2 regions of the Streptomyces sp. NPDC048461 genome follow, and region 1 is predicted to be linked to the other one. Evidence: riboswitches for the same ligand, from Rfam matches in the RefSeq annotation. Region 1 holds a riboswitch; the other holds the start of a gene.

The links. Region 1 has a riboswitch for ZMP and ZTP ahead of ACZ6S8_RS10860 (serine hydroxymethyltransferase). Riboswitches for the same ligand answer to the same signal wherever they lie in the genome.
Region 2: it holds a riboswitch for ZMP and ZTP, as region 1 does, so the genes downstream of both, ACZ6S8_RS05325 (bifunctional 5,10-methylenetetrahydrofolate dehydrogenase/5,10-methenyltetrahydrofolate cyclohydrolase) here and ACZ6S8_RS10860 (serine hydroxymethyltransferase) in region 1, are expected to answer to the same signal.

Annotation. Positions count from the first base shown of each region.
Region 1 is NZ_JBVJGW010000005.1:73,825-84,307, reverse strand. It holds gene ACZ6S8_RS10890 (helix-turn-helix domain-containing protein) at 1-717, shown strand, start outside; gene ACZ6S8_RS10885 (DUF397 domain-containing protein) at 714-908, shown strand; gene ACZ6S8_RS10880 (DMT family protein) at 895-1,731, opposite strand; gene ACZ6S8_RS10875 (hypothetical protein) at 1,842-2,144, shown strand; gene ACZ6S8_RS10870 (glutathionylspermidine synthase family protein) at 2,158-3,360, shown strand; gene rocD (ornithine--oxo-acid transaminase) at 3,371-4,576, opposite strand; ZMP/ZTP riboswitch at 4,696-4,786, shown strand; gene ACZ6S8_RS10860 (serine hydroxymethyltransferase) at 4,821-6,086, shown strand; gene trpS (tryptophan--tRNA ligase) at 6,274-7,287, shown strand; gene ACZ6S8_RS10850 (2'-5' RNA ligase family protein) at 7,373-7,969, shown strand; gene ACZ6S8_RS10845 (YhjD/YihY/BrkB family envelope integrity protein) at 8,127-9,062, shown strand; gene ACZ6S8_RS10840 (D-alanyl-D-alanine carboxypeptidase family protein) at 9,104-10,345, opposite strand; gene ACZ6S8_RS10835 (SCO4848 family membrane protein) at 10,467-10,483, shown strand, end outside.
Region 2 is NZ_JBVJGW010000002.1:550,935-559,790, forward strand. It holds gene ACZ6S8_RS05310 (amino acid permease) at 1-1,336, shown strand, start outside; gene ACZ6S8_RS05315 (RNA polymerase sigma factor) at 1,522-3,111, opposite strand; gene ACZ6S8_RS05320 (class I SAM-dependent methyltransferase) at 3,327-4,088, opposite strand; ZMP/ZTP riboswitch at 4,146-4,239, shown strand; gene ACZ6S8_RS05325 (bifunctional 5,10-methylenetetrahydrofolate dehydrogenase/5,10-methenyltetrahydrofolate cyclohydrolase) at 4,301-5,146, shown strand; gene ACZ6S8_RS05330 (peptide MFS transporter) at 5,283-6,884, shown strand; gene ACZ6S8_RS05335 (MAB_1171c family putative transporter) at 6,859-8,055, opposite strand; gene ACZ6S8_RS05340 (NAD(P)/FAD-dependent oxidoreductase) at 8,052-8,856, opposite strand, start outside.

The DNA of each region.
Region 1 (10,483 bases):
ATCGGGTGCTCTGGCACCCACATCTCCGCTGTCGAAACCGGACGACGCCCTCCAACTCGCCGCTTTGCCGCAAGTGCCGACAGGGTGTTCGGGACCGGTGATCGGCTGGAACGGCAGAGCCAAGCCGTCAGGTACACGGCGTTGCTGGAAGGCTTTCCGGAGTACGTCGCGCAAGAGGCGCGCGCGGCAGAGATCCGGCTCTACGAAGTCGGCGTCGTGCCCGGATTGCTCCAGACGCTCGAATACGCGACGGCACTCAACCTGCGTGCCGTCGAGCGGGCTGCGATCACACCCGAGCAGGCGGAGGAGCGGATCTCGCTTGCCAAGGAGCGGCAGGCAGCGATCCTGCGCACGCCTCCGCCGCTCGTGTTCGTCGTGCTGGACGAAAGCTGCCTCAGGCGGCCCGTGGGAGGGCCGGAAACGATGGATGCCCAGCTGGCGCGGCTGGTCGACTTCGCCGGACTGCCGAACACCGTGCTCCAGGTGGCTCCGTTCAGCATGGGCGACCGACGTCCGCTCAGTTTGCCGCTCTACGTCCTGACCATGCAGAGCCGGTCGCTGGTGTCCTATGCCGAGTCGGCTCAGAGGGGGCAGTTGGAGCGGGACAGTACTTCCGTAGTGCCTCTGTTGACCGCCTACCATCAGCTACAGGCCGAAGCACTCTCCCAGGCGGCATCCGTGGCCATGATCGAACAGCTTCGAAAGGGTTCCCCGTGACGACCGAATCCCCCCGCTGGTTCAAGTCCTCTTACAGCGAGAACGGTGGCGCGTGCGTCGAGGTCGCCACCAACCTGGTCGCCTCGTGCGGGGTCGTCCCCGTCAGGGACTCCAAGAACCCCGGCGGGCCCGTCCTGGAGGTCGGGGCCGGGGCGTTCGCCGTGTTCGTGGACGGGGTCAGGGGGCGGTAGCGCCCGGTTCCGGGGCCGGTTCGCCGAAGCGGGCGAGCGCGAGGGCGCCCGTGACCGCCACCGTGAAGCCCAGGACGGCGAGCCAGGCCAGGCCGTCGCGGGTGCGGTCGCCCAGCCACACCACCCCCACCAGCGCGGGACCGATCGTCTCGCCGAGCACCAGGCCGGCCGTCGCCGCCGTGACGGAGCCGCGCTGGAGGGCCGAGGTGAGTAGCAGGAAGCCCGCGGCGCCGCCCAGCAGCAGCGCGTACAGCGCCGGGTTGGCGAGCTCGCTCCACGAGAAGCCGTCGATCAGGCGGACGGCGACCTCCACCACCCCGAAGCCCGTGCCCGCCGCCAGGCCGAGGGTCAGCGCGCGGGGGCCGTCCGGGAGCCGCCCGGCGGCCGCGCCGACGAGCAGCACCAGTACCGCCACGCCGAGCAGCCCGTACCGCAGCGCGTCGGAGCCGGTTCCCGAGCCCTCCTCCCCGGAGGCCAGCCCGAGCATCAGCAGCCCCGCGCACACCACCCCCACCGCGACCCACTCGGTCCGGGACAGCCGTACCCCCATCAGCCGCGCCGCGACCACGGCCGTCACGGCGAGGCTGGCGGCCAGCGCGGCTCCCACCGCGTAGATCGGGACGTGGCGCAGGGCGATGATCTGGAGCACGAAGCCGACTCCGTCCAGTCCCAGACCGGCCACGTAGCGCCACTGCCGGACGGCCCGCAGGAACAGCGCCGGGTCCACGCCGGAGCCGGTCCCCGGCTCCGCCGCCCGCGCGGCTACCGCCTGGAGGACCGAGGCCGTACCGAAGCACAGCGCGGCCCCGAGCGCACAAATCATCCCAATCAGCACGAAGTGACTCTAGGTCACAGATCTCACGGCGGCCGGATTCCATCGCCCGGGGGGCCCGCTCTAGTCTGTCGGGAGCACGCCACCCAGGGGGAGCAGACATGGACAGCAGCAGCAGTACCAACCAGCGCCGCATGCGCTCCGGCGTCGTCGCCCTCGGCGGCATGGGCCTCCTCGCGGCCACGCTCGTGGCCTGCGGCAGCAGCGACGAGCCCGACAAGCGGTGCGCGTCCCGCTCCACGCTGGAGAAGCTGAACAACAAGGAGTGCAAGAGCGGCGGCCACGGCGCGTACTACTACGGCGGCACCGTCGTCGCCGGCAAGGTCTCCGGCGGCAGCTTCGACAAGTCGGCGGTCACGCGGGGCGGCATCGGCGGCAGCAAGTCCGGCACCAGCGGCGGCTGAGGAGCCCAGAACGATGAAGCGGCACACCATCGAACCCCGCCCCGACTGGCAGAAGACCGTCGAGGAACAGGGTCTGATCTACCCCCTCACGCGCTACCCCGACGACTCGCTGCGCCCCTACTGGGACGAGAGCGCGTACTACTCCTTCACGCTCCCCGAGGTGGAGGCGCTGGAGAACGTCGTCGAGGAGCTGCACGCGATGTGCCTGGCCGCGGCCGCGCACATCGTGGAGAACGACCGCTTCGCCGACCTCGGCATCACGGACCCGAAGGTGGTCGCGCTGGTCACCGAGTCCTGGCGCCGCCGCGCCGACCAGCCGTCCCTCTACGGACGCTTCGACCTGCGCTACGACGGCGCCGGCGGCCCGGCCAAGATGCTGGAGTACAACGCCGACACCCCGACCTCCCTGGTCGAGGCGGCCAGCCCGCAGTGGTTCTGGATGGAGGAGCGCTTCCCCGGCGCCGACCAGTGGAACTCCCTGCACGAGCGGCTCGTCGAGGCCTGGCGCCGGCAGGCGGAGCTGCTGCCGCCCGGCCCGCTGCACTTCGCGCACTCCGAGACCGACGAGCTCGGCGAGGACCTGATGACGGTCGCCTACCTCCAGGAGACCGCCGAGCAGGCCGGCATCGACACCCAGGCGCTGTCCGTCGAGCAGATCGGCTGGGACAGCCTGTCCGGCCGGTTCGTGGACGAGAAGCTCCGCTTCATCCGCAGCTGCTTCAAGCTGTACCCGTGGGAGTGGCTGGCCGCCGACGAGTTCGGCCCGCAGGTCATCGGCACCTACGACCACGGCGGCGGCACCGGCAGCACCTGCTGGATCGAGCCGGCGTGGAAGATGCTGCTCTCCAACAAGGCGCTGCTCGCCGTCCTGTGGGAGCTGTTCCCGGAGCACCCGAACCTGCTGCCCGCCTACCTCGACGGCCCGCGCGAGCTGGCCGAGTCCGGCTCGGGCGGGTACGTCGCCAAGCCGCTGCTCGGCCGCGAGGGCGCCGGGGTCACCCTCCACGTGCCGGGCGGGGACGGGGAGCCCTTCGTGCCGGAGGAGGGCGAGCGGTACTGCTTCCAGGGCCTGGCCCCGCTGCCCGACTTCGACGGCAACCGGGTGGTGCTCGGCGCGTGGGTCGTCGAGGACGAGGCGGCGGGGCTCGGCATCCGCGAATCCGCGGGGCCGGTCACGGACGAGTACGCCCGCTTCCTGCCCCACGTGATCCTCTGACCGCGGCCGCCTAGGGGGCCAGCACGGACCGGAGCTGCTCCAGCCCCCAGTCCAGGTCCTCCTTGGAGATCACCAGCGGCGGGGCGATCCGGATCGTCGACCCGTGGGTGTCCTTCACCAGCACCCCCCGTTCCATCATCTTCTCGGAGATCTCCCGGCCGGTTCCGCGCGACGGGTCGATGTCCACGCCCGCCCACAGCCCGCGGCCCCGCACCGCGGTCACCGCACCGCCGCCGACCAGCACGTTCAGCTCCCGGTGCAGGTGGTCGCCGAGCTCGGTGGCCCGCTGCTGGTACTCGCCGGTGCGCAGCATCGCCACGACCTCCAGCGCCACCGCGCAGGCCAGCGGGTTGCCGCCGAACGTCGAGCCGTGCTCCCCGGGCCGGAACACCCCGAGCACGTCCCGGTCGGCGACGACGGCCGAGACCGGCACCACACCGCCGCCGAGCGCCTTGCCCAGGAGGTACACGTCCGGGACGACGCCCTCGTGCTCGCACGCGAAGGTTCTGCCGGTGCGGCCCAGGCCCGACTGGATCTCGTCCGCGATGAACAGGACGTTCCGCTCGCGCGTCAGCTCCCGTACGCCCTGCAGGTAGCCGGCCGGCGGCACCAGCACCCCCGCCTCGCCCTGGATCGGCTCCAGCAGCACGGCGACGGTGTTCTCCGTGACGGCCGCGGCGAGCGCGGTGAGGTCCCCGTACGGGACGATCTCGAAGCCCGGCGTGTAGGGACCGAAGTGGTCGCGGGCGTCGTGGTCGGTGGAGAACGAGACGATCGTCGTGGTCCGGCCGTGGAAGTTGCCGCCGCAGACCACGATCTTGGCGTGCCCGTCCGGCACGCCCTTGACCTCGTAGCCCCACTTGCGGGCGGTCTTCACCGCTGTCTCGACCGCCTCGGCGCCCGTGTTCATGGGCAGCACCATGTCCTTGCCGCACAGCGCGGCCAGTTCGGTACAGAAGTCGGCGAAGCGGTCGTGGTGGAAGGCTCGGGAGGTCAGCGTGACCCGCTCCAGCTGCGCGCGGGCCGCGTCGAGCAGACGGCCGTTGCCGTGGCCGAAGTTGAGCGCCGAATAGCCCGCGAGCATGTCGAGGTAGCGGCGCCCCTCCACGTCGGTCATCCACGCGCCTTCCGCGGAGGCGACGACGAGCGGCAGCGGGTGGTAGTTGTGCGCGCTGTGCGCCTCGGCGGAGCGGATGGCATCAGCAGTTGTCGACACGGGGTCTCCGATCGTCCGTCTTGCCGGGTGAGCATGTGACGAGGGTGGCGCCACAGTCTTATCGTCGCTCGTATTCCGGACGCGGAAACCTCCCGTGCGGCGCGCCCGCTAAGGTGTGCGGTACGCACGGCGACTGGCGCACGGAGAAGCGACTCCGGGGGAGTCGTGCGGGCAGATCCGCACACAGGGCCGCTCGCCTGGGCCTCGCGGGGTACCGATTCCCATCGACCCCGGAGGAGCCCGCATGACCGCGAGCCGCCATCCCGCCCTGTCCGCGACCGACCCCGAACTGGCGTCCTTCGTCGCCGCGGAGGAAGTCCTCCAGGCGCAGACCCTGCGCCTGATCCCCAGCGAGAACTACGTGTCCGCGGCCGTCCTCGAAGCCTCCGGGACGGTGCTGCAGAACAAGTACAGCGAGGGCTACCCGGGCCGCCGCTACTACGAGGGCCAGCAGAACATCGACCGCGTCGAGGCCCTCGCCGTCGAGCGGGCCAAGGGCCTGTTCGGGGTGGACCACGCCAACGTCCAGCCGTACTCCGGCTCCCCGGCCAACCTGGCCGTCTACCTCGCCTTCGCGAAGCCCGGCGACACCGTCATGGGCATGGCCCTGCCGATGGGCGGGCACCTCACCCACGGCTGGGGCGTCTCGGCGACCGGCTCGTGGTTCCGCGGCGTCCAGTACGGGGTGCGCCCCGACACCGGGCTGATCGACTACGACGCCGTACGGGAGCTGGCGCTCGCCGAGCGGCCGAAGCTGATCTTCTGCGGCGGCACCGCGCTGCCCCGCACGATCGACTTCGCCGCCTTCGCCTCGATCGCCGAGGAGGCCGGCTCGGTCCTGGTCGCGGACGTCGCCCACATCGCCGGCCTGATCGCGGGCGGCGCGCACCCGTCGCCGGCGGACCACGTCGACGTGATCTCCACGACCACGCACAAGACCCTGCGGGGCCCGCGCGGCGCGATGCTGATGTGCCGCGAGGAGCACGCCAAGGCCATCGACAAGGCCGTCTTCCCGGGCCTCCAGGGCGGCCCGCACAACCAGACGACGGCCGGCATCGCCGTCGCCCTCCACGAGGCCGCGCAGCCCTCCTTCACGGCGTACGCGCACGCGGTCGTCGCCAACGCGAAGGCACTGGCCGCGGCCCTGCTGGAGCGCGGCTTCGACCTGGTCTCGGGCGGCACCGACAACCACCTGATCCTGATGGACCTCACCTCGCGGGGCGTTCCCGGCAAGGTCGCCGCCAAGGCGCTGGACCGGGCGGGCATCGTCGTCAACCACAACACCGTCCCCTTCGACCCGCGCAAGCCGTTCGACCCCTCCGGCGTGCGGATCGGCACGCCGTCGCTGACCTCCCGCGGCCTGACCGCCGCGCACATGCCGGCGGTGGCGGACTGGATCTCCCGCGCCGTGGACGCCGCCGCCAAGGGCGACGAGCCGGCGCTCGGCGCCGTCCGCGCGGAGGTCGCCGACCTCATGGCCGCCTTCCCGGCCCCCGGCCTGCCGCAGTAACGGCCCGCCGCCGGTCCGGCCCCCGCGCGGCCGGACCGGCGCAAAGCGGTCGCTCGGCCGGGGCGGGATCCGGCCGCCGCACTACCGCCCGGTACCCGTGCGGGGCCGGGCGGGGGAGCGGCGCGACCCGGGAGGTTCCGGCCAGCGGAGGGCCGGAGCCCGCCCCCGCACCTGAGAGAATGGGGCCATGGCTTCTGATCGTCCTCGCGCGCTCTCCGGCATCCAGCCCACCTCCGGTTCGTTCCACCTCGGGAACTATCTCGGAGCCATCCGCCAGTACGTCGCCCTGCAGGAGACGCACGACGCCTTCTACATGGTCGTCGACCTGCACGCGATCACCATGCCGCAGGACCCGAAGGAACTCCGCGCGAACACCCGGCTCTCCGCCGCGCAGCTGCTCGCCGCCGGCCTGGACCCCGAGCGCTGCACGCTCTTCGTCCAGAGCCACGTGCCGGAGCACGCGCAGCTGGGCTGGGTCATGAACTGCATCACCGGCTTCGGCGAGGCGAGCCGGATGACCCAGTTCAAGGACAAGTCCGCGAAGCAGGGCACGAACAACGCCACCGTCGGCCTGTTCACGTACCCGATCCTCCAGGTCGCCGACATCCTGCTGTACCAGGCGAACGCCGTCCCGGTCGGCGAGGACCAGCGCCAGCACATCGAGCTGACCCGCGACCTGGCCGAGCGCTTCAACCAGCGCTTCGGCCAGACCTTCACCCTGCCCGCCGCGCACATCGTCAAGGAGGTCGCGAAGATCTACGACCTCCAGGACCCGTCGATCAAGATGTCCAAGTCGGCCTCCTCGCCCAAGGGCCTCATCAACCTCCTCGACGAGCCCAAGGCCACCGCGAAGAAGATCAAGAGCGCGGTGACGGACACCGAGGCCGAGGTCCGCTTCGACGCCCAGGAGAAGCCCGGCGTCAGCAACCTGCTCACGATCTACTCCACCCTCACCGGCGAGACGATCCCGTCCCTCGAAGAGAAGTACGAGGGCAAGGGCTACGGCGCGCTGAAGACCGACCTGGCCGACGTCATGGTCGATTTCGTCACACCGTTCAAGCAGCGCACCCAGGAGTACCTGGACGACCCGGAAACCCTGGACTCCCTGCTGGCCAAGGGTGCGGAGAAGGCCCGCGCGGTCGCCGCCGAGACCCTCGCCCAGACGTACGACCGCCTCGGTTTCCTGCCCGCCAAGCACTGACCGGACCGAGGGCCCTGGCGATATCGGGGGTGCTGCCGCCACACTGGGCGGCAGCAGTCCGACCAGACACACGGAGGAGAGACACGTGGGGACCGTAACGCTCGGCGTTTCGATCGCGGTCCCGGAGCCGTACGGCAGCCAGCTCCAGCAGCTGCGCGCCGGCTTCGGGGACGCTGCCGCGCACGGCATCCCCACGCACGTCACCCTCGTCCCGCCGACCGAGGTCGACGCGGACCGGCTGCCGCAGATCCGGGCCCACCTGGCCGAGGTCGCGGCCGCGTTCCGCGCCTTCGCGATGCGGCTGTCGGGGACGGGCACCTTCCGCCCCCTCTCGCCGGTGGTCTTCGTCCGGATCGCCGAGGGCGCCCCGGGGTGCACCCGCCTCCAGGGCGAGGTGCGCGACCCGTCGGGGCCGCTCAGCCGCGAGCTGGCGTTCCCTTACCACCCGCACGTGACGGTCGCCCACGGGATCTCCGAAGAGGCGATGGACGTGGCGTTCGAGGCGCTCGCCGACTACGCGGCCGAGTGGCTCTGCGAAGGCTTCGCCCTCTACGAGCAGGGCTCGGACGGGGTCTGGCGCAAGCTGCGCGAGTACCCCTTCGGGACGGGTCCGACCGGCGTCCCGGCGCAGTGCGGCTCGCCGACCGACGCGGCCGCCGGGCCGACCGTACGGCCCTCCTGACGGAGCGGCCGCAGGGCCCGGTGCGTGCGGAACCTGAGCCCGCGCAGGACGAGGGAGTGGAACGGGCGGGCCTTAGGGCGAAAAGTCACAATCGACGACCGTAGTCCCCGAAAGCGACAATCCCGGCTATTTCCTGCGGCTCAATTACGGTGACTCCATGGACTGGCTGACGAAACTCCCGGTGATCGGGCCGCTGGTGGCCCGTCTCATGCGCACCCACGCGTGGCGTTCGTACGAACGCCTCGACCGCGTGCACTGGACCAGGCTCGCCGCCGCGATCACCTTCATCAGCTTCCTCGCGCTCTTCCCGCTGATCACCGTGGCCGCCGCCGTGGGCGCGGCGCTGCTCAGCAAGGAGCAGCTGGCCACGCTCCAGAAGAACCTCGCCGAACAGGTCCCGGGCATCTCCGACCAGCTCGACCTCGACGCGCTCGTCGCCAACGCGGGCACGATCGGCCTCGTCGCCGGCGCGATCCTGCTGTTCACCGGCATCGGGTGGGTCGGCGCCATGCGGGACTGCCTGCGCGCGGTGTGGGACCGGGACGACGAGGACGAGGGGAACCCCTTCGCCCGCAAGGGCAAGGACGCCCTGGTGCTCCTCGGCCTCGGCGGGGCGGGGCTGGCCTCGGCCGCGGCCTCGACCCTGGGGTCCAGCGCGGTCGGGAAGTCCGCCGAGTGGCTGGGCATCCCGCGCGACGGCGCGGGCGGCGCGCTCCTGCGGTCCGGCGCGTTCCTCGTCGGCGTCCTGGCGGCGTTCCTCCTGCTGCTCTACGTCCTGACCCTGCTGCCCGGGGTCGAACCGCCGCGCGGGCGCCTGATCCAGGCGGCGCTCATCGGCGCGGTGGGCTTCGAACTGCTGAAGCTGCTGCTCAGCGGCTACATGCGGGAGGTGGCGGCCAAAAGCATGTACGGGGCGTTCGGCGTGCCGATCGCGCTGCTGCTGTGGATCAACTTCACGGCGAAGCTGCTGCTCTACGTGTCGTCCTGGACCGCCACGCGCGACGACGCGGACGGCGACGGCGCCGAGGACCCGGCTCCGGACCGCACGCCGGACTCCGGCCCGGCCGCCGGCCCGGAGCCCGCGCGTTCCTAGGCCGGGGCTCCGTACCGGCGGCCCGGGGCGGCCGCTGCGGGTCAGCCGCGGCCCGTGCCGCGGCGGCCGCGCGGCCAGCGCCGGTTCACCACGAAGGCGCCGCCCGCGAGCGCGGCCAGCGCGCCGCCCGCGACACCGAGCGCGGTGCCCACGCCGCCGCCGGCCCCGGCGGTACCGGCCGCCGCCGGACCGCCCTCGTGGGACTGGGCGGGGGATCCGTACGGGGTGGTGTCCTCGCTCTTCGGCGGCACCAGCTCACCCACCGGCTTGACCTTCCCGGCCGCCGCGAAACCCCAGTCGAAGAGCGCGGAGGTCTCCTCGTAGACGGCGTTGCCGCCGCCCGCGCTCGGGTTCATCACCGTGACCAGCAGCTTCCTGGACCCCTGCTGCGCCACGCCGGTGAACGTGGACCCGGCCATCGTGGTGGTGCCGTTCTTGACGCCCGCGATGCCCTTGTACGGGGCCATGCCGTGTGCGCCCGTCATCAGCCGGTTGGTGTTCTGGATGCCGAAGGACTCGCGGGCCCGCCCGGCGTCCTGCTTGCCGGGGAACTGGGCGTTCGCCGTGCCGCAGTACTCCCGGAAGTCCTGCTTCTGCAGTCCGGAGCGGGCGATGAGCGTGAGGTCGTACGCGCTCGACACCTGCTCCGGGGAGTCGTAGCCGTCGGGGGACACCACGTGGGTGTCCAGGGCCTGGAGCTCCTCGGCGTGCGCCTGCATGTCCCGGACGGTCTTCTCGACGCCGCCGTTCATGGCCGACAGCACGTGGACGGCGTCGTTGCCGGACATCAGGAACACGCCCAGCCACAGGTCGTGGACCGAGTACTCGTGGTCCTCCTTGACGCCCACCAGGCTGCTGCCCGAACCGACGCCGGAGAGCTCGTCCTCGGTGACCTTGTGGACCCGGTCCTTGGGCAGGCTCGGCAGCACGGTGTCCGCGAAGAGCATCTTCATGGTGGAGGCCGGGGGGAGGCGCCAGTGCGCGTTGTTCGCGGCGAGGATCTCACCCGACTCGGCGTCGGCCACGACCCAGGACCGCCCCGACAGGTTCGCGGGAAGGGCGGGGGCGCCGGGCAGCAGGTTCACCTGGGTCCCCGGCTGGCCCAGCAGCGCTCCGCCGACCGTGGACATGGAGGCGGGCGGCGCGGCCGCGGACGGGGCCTTGGCGGGCCCGCCCTTCCCGTCGGCCGGCGGGGAGGGCGCCGCGTGCACGGGGACCCCGAGGGCCGAGGGGATCAGCAGCGCGGCGGAAAGGACCGTCAGCGCGGTCTTCTTTGCAGACACGCAGGTGAAAGTACATCCCGATGTGCTGCATGCCCCTCCTGACCGGCCATTTCGAAGAAACCACCGCCGGGACAGCCCACCCCGGCGCGTCCGTCCTGGGGACGAATCCGATACTGAGGACATGAAACTCAGCCGTTC
Region 2 (8,856 bases), on a different contig from region 1:
GCGGCCGCAGGGCGACCGGCACGCCCGGCGGTTCGGTCTCCCCGTCGCCACCTGCCTGGTCATGGGCAACATCATCGGGGGCGGGATCTTCCTCCTCCCCGCATCGGTCGCCCCGTTCGGCACCATCAGCCTGGTCGCGTTCGCCGTGCTCACCGTCGGCGCGATCGCCCTCGCCCTCGTCTTCGGCCGCCTCGCCCAGCGCCATCCCCGGACCGGCGGCCCGTACGTCTACGCCCGGGCCGCGTTCGGCGACTTCGCCGGCTTCCTCGCCGCCTGGAGCTACTGGATCACCACCTGGGTCTCCAACGCGGCGCTGGCGGTCGCGGCCGTCGGCTACCTTTCCGTGCTGTTCCCGGCCGTCGGCGCGCACACGTGGTCCATGTGCCTGGCCGCCCTCGCCGTGCAGTGGCTCCCGGCGCTCGCCAACCTCGCGGGCACGCGCTACGTGGGCGCCGTCCAACTGGTCTCCACCGTGCTGAAGTTCGCCCCTCTGCTGCTCGTCGCCGTGGGCGGACTGTTCTTCTTCGACCCCGCCCACCTCGGCCCCTTCCGGGCCACCGACCAGAGCGCGGCCGGCGCCGTCTCGGCCTCGGCGGCGATCCTGCTCTTCAGCTACCTGGGCGTGGAGTCCGCCGCCGTGAGCGCCGGCGAGGTCCGCGACCCGGCCCGCAACGTCGGCCGGGCCACGATCCTGGGCACCGTCGGCGCAGCCACCGTCTACCTGCTGGGCACCCTCTCCGTCTTCGGCCTGGTCGCCCACGACACCCTCGTCACCTCCCAGGCCCCCTTCACGGACGCGGTGAACGCCATGTTCGGCGGCACCTGGGGCGGCACGCTGGTCGCCTGCGCCGCCGTGGTCTCGATGGTCGGCGCCCTGAACGGCTGGACGCTGCTCAGCGCGCAGACCCCGTACGCCGCCGCCAAGGACGGGCTCTTCCCCGAGGTCTTCGCGACGCGCAGGCGCGGCGTCCCGGTGGCCGGCGTCCTCGTCACGGTCACCCTCGCCTCGGCCCTGACCGTCTACCACCACACCGCCGGCCCGCAGGGCGTCTTCGAGGTCCTGGTCCTGGTCACGACCTTCACGGCGACCGTGCCCTACCTCCTGTCCGCCGCCGCGCAGATCTACTTCCTGCTGTCCGGCCGGTCCGAGCGCGTGCACCGCGGCCGGCTGGCCCGCGACACCGCCCTCGCCGGCCTGGCCTTCGGCTTCTCGCTGTGGCTGGTGGCCGGCTCCGGCTACGCCGCGGTCTACCAGGGGGTGCTGTTCCTCTTCGCCGGAGTCCTCGTGTACGCCGCGATGGCGGCCCGGAAGCGGCGCGCGGACAGCGCGGCCTGAGGCGGGGCGCCCGGGGACGGCAGGTGCCCGACCCGGTACGGCGCGGCCACACGGTGCCGCGCGACACGCGGACAGCGCGACGCCCTGCGGATCCGGCGCGCACGCCTTCCTGGTTCCGCAGGGCGCCTCCCTGCCGTGCACCCCCGGGGGCCAGTGTTCCGGCCGGCCCGGGAGGCCGGGCCGACTCAGTCGAGGTAGTCGCGCAGCACCTGCGAGCGCGACGGGTGGCGCAGCTTCGACATGGTCTTGGACTCGATCTGGCGGATGCGCTCACGGGTGACCCCGTACACGCGGCCGATCTCGTCCAGCGTCTTGGGCTGGCCGTCGTTGAGGCCGTAGCGCATGGAGACCACGCCCGCCTCGCGCTCCGAGAGCGTGCCCAGGATCGACTGGAGCTGCTCCTGGAGGAACGTGAAGGACACCGCGTCCGCGGGCACGACCGCCTCGGAGTCCTCGATGAGGTCACCGAACTCGCTGTCGCCCTCCTCACCCAGGGGGGTGTGCAGGGAGATCGGCTCGCGGCCGTACTTCTGGACCTCGATGACCTTCTCGGGGGTCATGTCGAGTTCCTTGCCCAGCTCCTCCGGGGTGGGCTCGCGGCCCAGGTCCTGGAGCATCTGGCGCTGCACGCGGGCGAGCTTGTTGATGATCTCGACCATGTGCACGGGGATGCGGATCGTGCGCGACTGGTCGGCCATGGCACGCGTGATCGCCTGCCGGATCCACCAGGTCGCGTACGTGGAGAACTTGAAGCCCTTGGTGTAGTCGAACTTCTCCACGGCGCGGATCAGGCCGACGTTGCCCTCCTGGATCAGGTCCAGGAAGAGCATGCCGCGGCCGGTGTAGCGCTTGGCGAGGGAGACCACGAGGCGGAGGTTGGCCTCCAGCAGGTGGTTCTTCGCCCGGCGGCCGTCCTCGACGAGGATCTCCAGCTCGCGCTTGAAGGCGGGCTTGTGGTCCTCCTCCTCTTCGAGCTTGTACTCGGAGAACAGGCCCGCCTCGATGCGCTTGGCGAGCTCGACCTCCTGCTCGGCGTTGAGGAGCGGCACCTTGCCGATCAGCTTCAGGTAGTCCTTGACGGGGTCGGCGGTGGCACCGGCCACCATGACCGTCTGCGCCGGGGCGTCGTCCTCGTCGTCGTCGGACAGGACGAAGCCCGCGGTGCCGCCGGGCTTGACGGGGGTCTCCTCCTCGGCCTCGTCGGCGAGGTCCTCGGCCGCCCAGTCCTCGCCGACGGCGGGGGTCTCGCCCTCGTCGGCGTCCTTGGCGCCCGTCTTCTTGGCGGCCGCGGCCGTCTTCTTCACGGCCGTCTTCTTGGCGGCGGTCTTCTTGACCGTGCGCTTCTTCGGCTCGGCGGCGGCGTCCGCCGTCACCTCGTCCTCGGTCGCGGCGGCCGGCGAAGCGGATATCGCCGCAGCGGTGGCCGCGGCCGCGCTGGCCGAGGTCTTGCGGGCGCCGATGGGGCGGGGCGGGGCCGCCGCCTTCTTGGTCACGGCGCGTGCCGGGGCGGCGGCCGCCTTGCGGGGCTTCTTGGCCGCGGCCTTGGTGGCGGGGGCCGCGCTGACGTGAAGGGCGACACCCTCCTCGTCCAGGACCTGGTTCAGGCTGCGCAGGACCCGCTTCCACTGGTCCACCGGGATGCGACCGGCCTCGAAGGCCTGGCGCACGTCGTCACCGTTGATGTGACCCTGCTCGCGGCCGCGCTCGACGAGCGCGACGAGGGCCTCCGATTCGGCGATCTCCGGAGGGAACGTACGGGACGGGCTGAGCGACACAAGGAGCCTCTCGTTGCGAACAGATAAAGGGTGGGCGGGACATCATCGCGCGAACTCGGGAAACAGACCCGAGGGGGGTCTGTATTCCGGGGCCGCGCGAGGACACCTGTCGGTTCATCGCATGCCCGAGTCGATTCGTTACGCGCTGAATTGAGTGACCTGCGCCACGCTGTGTCCGCGCAACCGATCCGGCGCGGTTCCGTCCGCCCTTTTCGTCAGCCCGTTTTGCGGGCTTCGATCAGGAAGCGGGCGGTCTGCGCGACGAACGGGCCGCTGCTTTCGATCTGTTCGTGCAGCTCGCGCAAGCGGTCCCGGTACTGCCCGACCGTGAAGCCGGGCACCATCCAGATCACCTTCCGCAGAAAGTAGATCACGGCTCCGATGTCGTGGAACTCCGTCCGCAGCCGCTCGGAGCGCAGCTCGACGACTTCGAGGCCCGCCCCGGCGGCGGCGGCGACCGCGTCGTCGGGGTGCCGGCCGCGCCGGATCCGCTCCGGCTGCGGGCCGAGGAAGTACTCGACGAGCTCGAAGACGCTCGCCGGGCCGACCTGCTGGGAGAGGTACGTGCCGCCCGGCCGCAGGACCCGCGCGATCTCGTCCCACCAGACGGTCACCGGATGCCGGCTGGTCACCAGCTCGAAGGCCCCGTCGCCGAAGGGCAGCGGCGGCTCGTCGGCGTCCGCGACCACGGCTGCGCCCAGCGGGTGCAGCAGCCGGGTCGCCTTGTCGATGTTGGGCGGCCAGGACTCGGTGGCGACCGTCAGCCGGGGCAGGGGGCCGGCCCCGGCGAGCACCTCGCCGCCGCCGGTCTGGATGTCGAGGACGGATCCCACCCGGGCCAGCCGCTCGCCCAGGAGCCGCTGGTACCCCCAGGAGGGGCGCTGTTCCGTGGCCCGGCCGTCGAGCCACGAGAAGTCCCAGCCGTCGACCGAAACGGATTCGGCCTCGGCGACAAGATGGTCGAAAGTGCGCGTCATGCCCCGATCGTCCCAGGCCGCGGGCCGGGTAACCACCGGATATGTCGACTACAGTGGTCGGCGGGCCGTGACTGGCGTTCGGGTGGATCACCACCGGGGAGCGGCCCGGCGTACGGATGTGCGCCGACTGCCGCGCGCCTGGGCGAACCGCTATCCCGCAGCGACGTTCAGGAGACCCCGTGACGACTGCCCAGACCGCCGGTGCCCAGCTCATGGACGGCACCGCACTCGCCCGCCGCATCTCGGAGCGGACCGCCGAACTCGCGGCCGCGATCACCGCGCGCACCGGTACCGCGCCCTGCCTCGCGACCGTGCTGGTCGGCGAGGACCCCGCGTCGGTGACCTACGTCCGCATGAAGCAGAACCGCTGTGCCAAGGCCGGCATCACCTCCCGCCACGTGGAGCTGCCGGCCGCGACCACCACCGGGGAACTGGTGGCCGCCCTCACCGCGCTCTCCGCGGACCCGGAGGTCAGCGGCATCCTGCTCCAGCACCCCGTCCCGCACCACATCGACGAGCGCGCCGCCTTCGAGGCCATCGCCCCCGGCAAGGACGTCGACGGGGTCACCATGCACTCCTTCGCCGCCATGGGCTTCGGCCTGCCGGGCTTCGTCTCGTGCACCCCCGGCGGCATCATGCGCCTGCTGGAGGCCTACGACGTCGACCTCACCGGCAAGCACGCCGTCGTCGTCGGCCGCAGCGCCATCCTCGGCAAGCCGGCCGGGATGCTGCTGCTGGAGCGCAACGCCACCGTCACCTACTGTCACTCCCGCACCGTCGACCTCCCGTCGATCGTGCGCCAGGCGGACGTGCTGGTCGCCGCCGTCGGCAAGGCCGAGTTCATCCGGGGCGAGGACATCAAGCCGGGCGCCGTGGTCCTGGACGCCGGGTACAACGAGGGCAACGTCGGCGACGTCCACTTCGAGTCGGCCGCCGCCCGTGCCTCGCTGATCACCCCGGTGCCCGGCGGGGTGGGCCCGATGACCATCGCCGTCCTGCTGGAGCAGACCGTACGGGCCGCCGCCGAGCAGGCCGGGCTGGACCTCGCGGACCTCTGACCCCCTCCGCGCGCACCGCGCACGGCGAACGCCCCGGGCCCTTGGGCCCGGGGCGTTCCGTATCCGGGGGTAACGGGCCGAAAGGCCGATCCGGGGCCCGTCCCGCCGGGGCTGCACTGAACAGGTGAACCCCTCGATGGACATGCGGAAGCAGGATCCGGCGCCGTGCGCGCCCGGCGAGCGCGGTGCCCCGGGCGAGCCGGCCGGGCGGAAGGCCTGGCGCAAGGGCGGGCCCGAGGCCGGGCGCAAGGCCGGGCGCAAGGGCGGGCGGCACCCGCGCGGCCTCGCCACCCTCGTCCTCACCGAGCTGTGGGAGCGCTTCAGCCTCTACGGCATGGTCGCCATCCTCGTGCACTTCCTCGCCGCCTCCCGCGCCCACGGCGGCATGGGCCTCCACCAGGGCACGGCCGAGGCCGTGGAGGGCGTCTACATGGCCATGATCTCGCTGCTGGCCCTGCCCGGCGGCTGGATCGCCGACCGCTTCCTGGGCGCCCGCCGGGCCGTCCTGTGGGGCGGGGTGGTCATCATGGCGGGCCACGCCCTGATGGCCGTACCGGGCCCCGCCTTCGTCTGGCCCGGACTGGCCCTCATCGTCGTCGGCACCGGGCTGCTCAAGCCGAACATCTCCGCCCTGGTCGGCCGCCTGTACGCCGCGGACGACGACCAGCGCCGCGACGCCGGCTACTCGATCTTCTACATGGGCATCAACCTCGGCGCGGTCATCGCCCCCCTCGTCGTCGGCTACCTCGGCGAGGAGGTCGACTGGCACCTGGGCTTCGGCGCCGCAGCCGTCGGCATGGCCCTCGGCCTGGTCCAGTACGCCCTCGGAGGCCGCCGGCTCGCCGGGCAGCTGCGCGAGGAGCCCGTGGTCCGGCTGACCCCCGCCGAACGGACGCGGGTGCGGCGCTCGTCCGCGTACGGGCTGGTGTTCACGGCCTCCCTGATCGGGCTGCTGGCCGCCGCGCACGCCCTGAGCATCGACAACGTCACCTTCGTGCTGACCGTCGTCGCCGTGGTCGTCCCCGCCGGCGTGCTGCTCTCGATGTACCGCAGCCCCAAGGTGACCCCCGTGGAGCGGACCCGGCTGCGGGCGTACGTCTGGCTCTTCCTCGCCGCGACGCTGTTCTGGCTGGTGTACGACCAGATGGGCAGCGAGCTGAACCTGTTCGCCGCGCAGAAGACCGACCTCAGCCTGCTCGGCCTGCACGTCCCGGCCAGCTGGACGCAGTCCCTGCCCTCGCTGTTCGTGATCGTCCTGGCGCCGCTGTTCGCCGCCTTCTGGGTGCGCCGCGGCCGGCGGATGAGCACCCCGCTCAAGTTCGGCCTGGCCCTGCTGCTGACCGGCGCGTCCTTCGTCGTGATGTCCGGCGCGGCCGCCATCGCGTCCACCGGCGTGAAGGTCTCCCTGATGTGGCTGGTCGGCGTGTACGTCATCCAGGTCATGGGCGAGATGTGCCTGAGCCCGGTGGGCCTGTCGGTCACCACGAAGCTCGCGCCCCGCGCCTTCACCAATCAGATGATGGGCGTCTGGTTCCTCGCCGCCGCCACCGGTGACGCGATCGGCGCGCAGCTGCCGCGGCTCGACGCCGTGATCGGGCAGAGCCTCAACTTCCTGTGGCAGGGCGCCGTGGTGATCGCGGCGGGCGCGGTGATGGTCCTGTTCACGCGGCGGCTGAAGACCCTCACGGGCGAGTCTCCCGCGGCCACTGCGCTCACGGGGGCGGCGGGGACGGCCTGAGGCCCCCCGGGCGCGCCGGCGCGGCGCCGCCGCGGCACCGGACGGCCGCGACGACCGGGGAGCAGCGGAACTCCCGCGCCAGGTCCGTCAGGGCCTGGCAGTCCAGCCGGTACGGCTCGGGGTGCGGCTCCTCCCCGGCGGCCCGGCCGCGGCAGGCGGCGGCGAGCACCGCAGCGTCCGCGACGATGCCGGCCCGCTCCTCGCCGAGGCCCTGGGCGCGCGCGGCACGGTACGCGGCGCACCGGACGGCCGGGTCGAACCAGCGCGCGAGGGCCAGGATCCCGTCGTCGATCACGGACTCGCGGTGGATCAGCCGGATGCCGACCGGCGACCACCAGTTCATCGGGACCGTCCGGACCTGGGACGCGGCGAACCCGCGCAGCTCCTTCCACAGCGGGTGCAGCCGCCGGTACTGGCTGAAGTCCCGCCAGGCCGCCGACCCGCCGATCAGCGGCACGATGAAGCCGGAGCCCACCATCAGGGCCGCCGTCGAGGCCAGCGGCGGCGCCAGGTCCGTGGACAGCCGGTCCCAGTCGCGGCCGGTCCAGCGGGCGCAGAGCGCCGCCCACTTCGCCGCGTTGTAACCCAGGTCCAGCAGCCCGCCCAGCACGATCAGGGCCAGGCCGGTGCGCAGCGGGCGCAGCGAGGTGTCGGCGTGCCGCAGCCACATCCCGCACAGCCCGGTCAGCGCGGAGGTGCCCACGGTGTGCGCCAGCAGGTAGCAGACGATCATCTCCCGGATCCACGGGGTGTTGGCGTAGTACGTGTCCAGGTCCCGGAGCCGCTCCTCCGGGGCGTCGCCGATCACGAACAGGGCGACGATCAGCAGGGTGACGGTGCCGAACACGGCCACCGTCAGCCGGGTGGCCCGCCGCACCGCGGCCGGCGGACCACCGGCCCAGTGCAGCACCAGGACGACGCACGACCCGGAGAAGGCGGTCAGCGTGCCGAACACCAGCGGCGCCGAGAAGTTGACCACGCCGGTGAGGCGGTTGACCGCGGCGATCGTCGGCGGCGCGGCGAGGACCATGACCAGGCAGCCGACCAGCAGCAGCGCGCACACGGCCCGCATCAGCGGCTGGTCCCAGCCCCGGCGCAGCGTCGGCAGCTTGACGAGCAGGACCAGGCTCAGCACCGCGCCCGGCGCGTAGAGGATGACACCGTCCGTCATCGGGCCCGGCCGACGGGGTCGGCGGGGCCCGCGTGTCCGGCCGCCTCACCCGCCCCGGCTCCGGGATCCGGGACGGGCCCGGCGCTCTCGCGGTCGGGCCCGGGGGTCGGGCGGTCGGGCCCGGCGGAGTCGCGGTCGAGCCCGGCGACCGTGCGTTCGGCCGCGGTCAGCGGCGGAGCCTTCAGCGCGCCCCGGTCCGAGGCCCGCAGGACCTGCCAGACCACCGACGGGCTCAGCCAGTGCGTCGGCGCGCTGCTCATCGTGATCACCTGGAGGAACGCGGCGGTCAGCGCCTCCCGGGTGGTCGCGCCGGTCATCAGCCGGCTGACGTACGCGTTGAGCGCCCCGGCGCCGGCGCGCGGCTTCATGCCCGTGGCGCCCGGGTAGAGGATGTCCTGCGAGGTGGCCAGCTCCCACGCGGTGCCCACCTGCGGGGCGATCGCCCGCTGTGCGTCGCGGCCGAAGCCGGGGTGGGAGAGCCCCTTGGCGCGGAGCAGGGCCCGGACGCCCAGCAGCCCCTTGGCGGCGACCGTCATGCCCTGCCCGTACAGCGGGTTGAAGGTGGCGACCGAGTCGCCGACGGCGAAGAACCCGTCGGGCAGGTCGGCCTTCTCGAAGTAGACCCGCCGGTTGGCGGTGCCCTGGGTCACGGCCACGTCCGTGAGCGGCTTGCGCCCCTCCAGGAGCTCCCCGACGATCGGGTCCCGGATGCCCTTGGCGAACGGGATGAACTGCTCGGGGTCGCCGGTGGGCTGGCCGCCGCGGGTACCCGAAAGGGTGGCCTGCCACTGGCCGTCCTCG